2 linked regions of the Prochlorococcus marinus subsp. pastoris str. CCMP1986 genome follow. The protein of the gene in region 1 interacts with the protein of each later gene in a pairwise test. Links are inferred from orthologs where the notes say so. Each region holds a gene or a part of one and is shown on either strand. Other genes may lie near its edges.

Region 1 (3,392 bases):
TAGCACTAAAAAATGGGCTAATTAATTTAAATAATGCTAATAAAAAAAATAATAAAAAAAATAATTTTAAAGAAAGAAATAATGAAAGAAATTGGCCAGAAATATTTTGGGAAAAAGATAAAAATATTGAAATAATTTCTAATGAAACTATATTAAGTTCTTTTCTTTTAGGAGAAAACTTACCAAATTATCTTGAAAATTTAAGTTTTAAGAATCTAAAATTAAAACTTGGGCCGGATTTTAGAATTCAATATGCAGGTATAGTTAAGGCTTATTTAGATACCAAGTTAGATTTAAATTTTAATGGACAGGTTGGAGAAGATTTAAATGCTAGAGGCCTTATTAATTTAAGTAGAGGTACAGCAAATTTATATACAACACCATTTAAATTAGATAAAAATAAAGAAAATTATATTTTATTTGCCTCTAGAAGTGGCATTGTTCCTTTTATTAACTTTTCACTAACTAGTAAAGTTCCAGATTCAATAATACCAATTAGTGAAAATAATCAAGATCTTAATATTTCAAGAGGTCTAGATGCGAATGTTAGTTCAAGTGGTTTTGGAGCGGTTGGTATCGGTAATACAAGACTTATAAAAATCGAAGCATCATATGAAGGCTTTTTAGATCAATTATCATTTGAGGATGAAAATAGAAAAATACTATTAAGAAGTACTCCAAGTTATAACAGATCTCAAATTATTGGTTTGATAGGAGGAAACTCTGCAAATTTAATAAATAGAGCATTTATTTCTCAACTTAATACGGCAAATGGATTTAGCGAGAAATTTCAATTGTCTTTGTATCCTGCTCTAATAGAAAATAATGAATCAATTAATAATGTTTTTTCTAATGAAAACCTTGATGTAGATGATACTGATGAATCATCTTCAAATGCTGGGTTGTCTACTCAAGCTTGGATTGCCGAAATAGGTCTTGATATTACTGATAGAGTTAACTTTGCTGTTCAAGCTACTCCAGATAGAGATGATTTACCCCCTTTAGGAATACTTACTTTACAAGCTAATCCAAACTTAGAATTATTAGGTTCTCTAGATTCAGAGGGAGAGTGGAAAAGTCAAGTTCAATTATTTTTCAGATATTAATTCCTAAAATAAAAGTTTTTAAGAATGCTTATTTTGAATTATTATTAAGTGAATTAAACTTAATTATGACTGATATATTTGAAGTGCCAACTCCTGATAATGAGCTTTTAGAAAAAGCAAAGCAACTTCGTCTGGCTTCAATTAAAACAAGTCAAACAAATAATGATGACAGAATTAGAGCCTTGAACTTAATGGCTGATTATTTAGAAAAAAACTCTAAAGAAATAATTGAGGCTAATATCGAAGATTATAAAAAAGCAGAAATTAAAGGAATTTCAAAGTCCTTACTTTCTAGATTAAAGCTATCAAAAGAAAAACTTAATTTAGGAATTGAAGGGGTAAGACAAGTTGGGAATTTGATTGATCCAGTTGGTCAAATTCAAATAAAAAGGGAACTTTCTAAAGGTTTAATCCTTGAAAGAAAAACAGTACCCATAGGAGTATTAGGAGTGATTTTTGAATCAAGACCTGATGCTGTAATGCAAATAAGTTCTCTGGCCATTAGATCTGGAAATGGAGTAATGCTAAAAGGGGGAAGTGAAGCAAATTTAACTAATCTTGCAATAGTTTCTGCACTTAAGGAGGGTCTGCAAGATTCAAATCTTGATGAAAATGCAATCTGTCTTCTCACAAGTAGAAAAGATAGTATGGCAATGTTGAATTTAGAAAAATATATAAACTTAATAATTCCAAGAGGGAGCAATGAACTCGTTAAATTTATACAGGAGAATACAGAAATTCCTGTTTTAGGTCATGCTGATGGAATTTGTCATTTATATATAGATAACGAAGTAAATCTAGATATGGCTTTAAAAGTGGCTTTAGATAGTAAGATCCAATATCCAGCTGCATGTAATGCTGTTGAGACTCTTTTGATACATAAAGATACTGCCTCTGAATTTTTGAATAAGGCTATTCCAATGTTTAACTCTAACGATGTTAAATTGATTGGAGATAAAAAATCTTTTCAATTGGGTGTTGCTTTTGAAGCTAATTATGAGGACTGGCAAACTGAATATTTAGATCTTATTCTTTCTATAAAAATTGTTAATGATTTAGAAGAAGCAATTGCTCATATACAAAAATTTAGTTCAAAACATACAGATGGAATAATTACGGAAAATATCAATAATGCTAATAAATTTATGAGCGAGATAGATAGTTCAGGTGTTTTTCATAATTGCTCAACAAGATTCGCAGATGGTTTTAGGTATGGCTTTGGAGCAGAAGTTGGAATATCTACACAGACATTGCCCCCAAGAGGCCCAGTAGGTCTTGAGGGGCTAGTAACTTATAAGTATTTTTTAAGAGGCGAAGGCCATATTGTTGATGATTTTTCATCTGGAAAATTAATCTATTCACATAAAGATGTTTAGCTCTTAGAAATGGAAACATATTTAAAAATTAAGGATATTAAACTTTGGGCAAGAGTTGGTGTTTTAGAACAAGAAAGGGACCTAGGTCAACTTTTTAGTTTAGATGTATTTTTATGGTCTGATTTTGAAAATTGTACTCAAAATGATGATATTAAAAGTACAGTTGATTATTCGAAATTAGTTGAAATATTAAAATATCAATCTAAGAAAATATGTTGCTTAACTATTGAGAAATATTCAAATGAAATTTTAAAAATTATTGATGAAGAGTTTCAACTTAGCAAAATTAAAATTATATTAACGAAATGTAAACCTCCAATTACTGGTTTTGATGGAGAGGTTTCAATAGTAAGAGTTTTTGAAAATAATTAACCGTATTGTCAAAGAGAAATCCCATAATATTAATTCATGGACTCTGGAATACAGCAGACATTTTCTCTTCGATAACTTCTAAACTTGATGAAATTGGAATTGAATATTTTTCCCCAACATTAAAGCACGAATATGGAATGACATCTATTGTTGAATTAACTAATTTATTAAATTATTTGATTTTAGAAAAATATGGTTATGAAAAAGAGCTTGATATTTTGGGATTTTCGATGGGTGGAATAATTGGTAGATATTGGATTAAAAAATTGAATGGTTATAAAAGAACTCGAAGATTTATAACTATTGGTTCGCCACATAATGGAACTCTTTCATCTCAATTAATTCCTAAGTATCCCTTTAAAGGAATATCTGAGATGAAAATAAATAGTCCTTTATTAAGAGAGCTTTCTAGATCCGATTATCTTCTTAGTGGAATCGATTGTATTAGTTTTTTTACTTATTGGGATCTTATGGTTTTCCCTGGATGGAGAGCTTGTTTGAATTCGGGTGAGAAAATATCATTAAAGATCTATAAACA
Region 2 (3,390 bases), 310 kb from region 1 along the record:
ACCAATAACACCAAAATTATAAGGAGATAAGTTTCCATAATTAATAGTTGGAGCTCCTACTAAAAACCAATCGAAAAAAACATTTAGTATTATTCCAGCGAAAGATAATTGAAAGGGTAACTTTGGTTTCTCAATTGCATAATAAGCTCTAACTAATAAATCTCTGTAGAGATAAAAGGGAATTCCAGCAGCATAGGCAATTAAAATATTTTTTACTAAAAATACGGCTTCGGAATTAAAAGCACCTCTTTGAAAAATAAATTGCACTAATTGATTATTAAATGTGATAAAAAAACCAGTCAAAAAAATAGTTGTTAAAAAACAATATTCTATTCCTGAGATTAAACTTTTTTCTAAGTTTCTATTCTCTTGCTTACTATTGAATTTTGAAAACTTTGGAAGTAGTGGCAATATCAAAGCGTTTGATAAAACTCCCAGTGGAGCTTGTATAAGAAAATTACCGTATGCTAATCCCGATGCGGCACCTTGAAAGCTTGAAGCAAAAAACATATCAACAAAAACATTAATTTGCCCTAAACCTGATGAAATTGTTGCAGGAGCGATTAATTTGAAGATTCTTTTCTCTTCATTTTTAAATAAATGCCAAGCCGAATTAAATCTAAATAAGCCGATCTTATTGATTTCCCAGCACTGAATAGCAAATTGTATACAAGTACCTGTTAAGGTCGCTTTGGCCAGTAATCCTGAATAAACCAAATAATTAGAATTTGTATTTTGATGACTAAAGATCCAACTGGCTGAAATAAATAAAATTGTTGTCAGACTTGTTAAAGCTGGACTTATGCTTGATAAGAAAAATTTATTTCTTGAATTTAAAGCTCCAAAACTCAACCCTATAAAAGCAGAAAGAGGAATACAAGGAGTTAAGATTTTTAATTGATAAGTTGCGATAGATTTAGCTTCATCACTTAAATTTGGGGCTATAAAGTTTATTAGAAAACCTGAATTAAAATATACAACTACTCCTAGAATAAAAAATAACAAAGTCAGTTTAATACTTACTTTTGTTAATACGAGGCCCCCCTTTCTCCTCTTAAGTGGAGTTAGCACTGCTACAACTGCATTATGTAATGGGCCATTAATTCCACCAATAATAATAAGTAAAAAACCTGGGATTATGTAGGCGTAGTTATAGGCGTCGTATGTTATTCCAATTCCAAAGGCTGCAGCGATAAATATTTGTCTTATAAAACCCGCAACTTTACTTAGAGATGTGGCAAAAGAAATTGAAGCTAAATTATTTTTAAAATATGAATGCATTTGATATTGAGTTAAATCTTTTCAAGAAGATTTAGATTCCATTATATTTTGTTTCTAATCTAGTTCACACTTTATGAATGATCGAATAATTGAATTTGAACCATTAATTGAAGGTATTTTAATTAAAAGATATAAAAGATTTCTCGCTGATATTCAGATTGAAAATGGAGAAATAGTTACTGCCCATTGTGCTAATACAGGCCCGATGAAGGGTCTTTTAAACGAAGGAGCTAACGTAAGAATTAGCTTCTCTTCATCAACTAAAAGAAAGCTACCTTGGACTTGGGAACAAGTAAAAGTAATAGGAAGAGATAACAAAGAGGTATGGGTTGGGATAAATACATTATTTGCAAATAAACTGATTAGAAAAGTTATTGAACAAAACCTATTCAAAGATAAACTCGGGGAGATAGCTAAAATCAAGTCTGAAGTACCTTATGGCAAAGATAAAAAAAGTAGAATTGATTTTCTTTTAACTCCAAAATCTTCAAATCCTGATAATCGTAACATTTATGTTGAGGTTAAAAATACTACTTGGACAAAAAATAATGTAGCTCTTTTCCCTGATACGGAGACTAAAAGAGGACAAAAACATTTAATAGAATTAAAAGGCTTAATTCCTGAAAGTAAAAGTGTTTTAGTTCCTTGCATTACAAGAAAAGATATAGATTATTTTGCCCCTGGAGATGAATCAGATCCATTGTATGGAGAGCTTTTTCGAGAATCAATTAGTGCAGGTATGTTACTAATTCCATGCTGTTTTGAGTTTCATTCAGATCATGTAGCTTGGAAAGGATTTAAACCCTTAAAATTAAATTAATTTTTTGGGATTTTAAGTTGATTTAGAAAAAATACCTCAATTTAACAAAGATTATTTGGTATACAACAATTAAATTGGTATAAACGACTACTAGACATACATAAGTTTTCTGAGCAAAATTATATATGAAAGGAAACAGGACCTCCTGTTTTTTTGCAGACTAATTTTTTATTTATGACCACTGCTTTGCAAACGCCTCAAAGGCGCTCTAGGTCCAAACTTCAAGATGCAAGTCTTGTAAACGGACCTATGCTCCTTTTGAGGAGTATTCGTGGGTTCAGTTCAAACCGCTCAATGTTGTGGCTTGCAACTGTCCCTCTAGCTTTGTTTGGTTTAGGTATTTTTAATCTTTCAGCTCACGCAGCTGATTTACCTGAGTTGAATGCAGCTTTTCTAGCTAACAATTTATGGCTTTTGATCGCTACTATTTTAGTGATCTTCATGAACGCCGGTTTCGCTATGGTTGAAGCGGGTATGTGTCGGTCTAAAAACGCCGTCAACATTCTTGCTAAAAACCTTTTCGTATTTGCTTTAGCTGTAACCTCTTATTGGTTTATTGGCTACTCATTAATGTACGGAGGAAGTGTTGCTGACGGATGGCTATATTTTGGAGGCTTATTTTTTGATCCGACAGTAACAGCCGATATGGTTACTGATGCTGGATTAGTTCCAACAGTTGATTTCTTATTCCAGTCTGCTTTTGCAGGTACTGCAGCAACTATCGTTTCTGGTCTTGTTGCTGAAAGAGTTAAATTTGGTGAATTTGTTGTTTTTGCGATTGTATTAACAGCATTTATTTATCCAATTGCTGGTAGCTGGAAATGGAATGGTGGCTGGCTTGATTCTCTTGGTTTCGTTGACTTTGCAGGTTCTTCAATTGTTCACTCAGTTGGAGCATGGGCAGGTTTAGTGGGGGCTATGCTCCTAGGACCAAGAATCGGTAAATACTCCGATGGAAAGCCACAGGCTATGCCTGGTCACAATATGGCTATTGCTACTTTAGGCGCTTTAATTCTATGGATAGGTTGGTACGGATTTAATCCTGGTTCTCAACTTGCTATGGATCAATGGGTTCCATATGTTGCTGTAACGACTACTCTTGCAGCTGCAGCTGGTGCTATTGGAGCAACTATTGTTTCTACTTTAACTTCCGGAAAGCCAGATCTTACTATGATCATTAATGGTATTCTTGCTGGTTTGGTAAGTATTACTGCAGGTTGTGGTGACATGACTCTTGCGGGAGCTTGGTTCGCTGGACTAGTTGGCGGTATTATCGTTGTATTCTCCGT

The links. The genes of interacting proteins can lie anywhere in the genome.
Region 2: the proteins of TX50_RS03145 (region 1) and sfsA interact in binary tests that used the Escherichia coli proteins (3 or more experiments, as listed by UniProt). The link is inferred for Prochlorococcus marinus subsp. pastoris str. CCMP1986 from one-to-one orthologs.

Annotation. Positions count from the first base shown.
Region 1 is NC_005072.1:557,031-560,422, forward strand. What follows is about bases 447-3,326. They hold TX50_RS03145 (glutamate-5-semialdehyde dehydrogenase), read left to right. Parts: upstream 447-1,171; coding sequence 1,172-2,482; downstream 2,483-3,326. Other genes in these bases: TX50_RS03140 (translocation/assembly module TamB domain-containing protein), read left to right, coding at 447-1,106; folB (dihydroneopterin aldolase), read left to right, coding at 2,492-2,854; TX50_RS03155 (esterase/lipase family protein), read left to right, coding at 2,860-3,326. Also shown: more of TX50_RS03140, read left to right, coding at 1-446; more of TX50_RS03155, read left to right, coding at 3,327-3,392. UniProt on the Escherichia coli protein: Catalyzes the NADPH-dependent reduction of L-glutamate 5-phosphate into L-glutamate 5-semialdehyde and phosphate. The product spontaneously undergoes cyclization to form 1-pyrroline-5-carboxylate.
Region 2 is NC_005072.1:250,357-253,746, forward strand. The notes cover bases 480-3,227. They hold sfsA (DNA/RNA nuclease SfsA), read left to right. Parts: upstream 480-1,354; coding sequence 1,355-2,101; downstream 2,102-3,227. Other genes in these bases: murJ (murein biosynthesis integral membrane protein MurJ), read right to left, coding at 480-1,281; TX50_RS01365 (ammonium transporter), read left to right, coding at 2,276-3,227. Also shown: more of murJ, read right to left, coding at 1-479; more of TX50_RS01365, read left to right, coding at 3,228-3,390. UniProt on the Escherichia coli protein: Binds to DNA non-specifically. Could be a regulatory factor involved in maltose metabolism.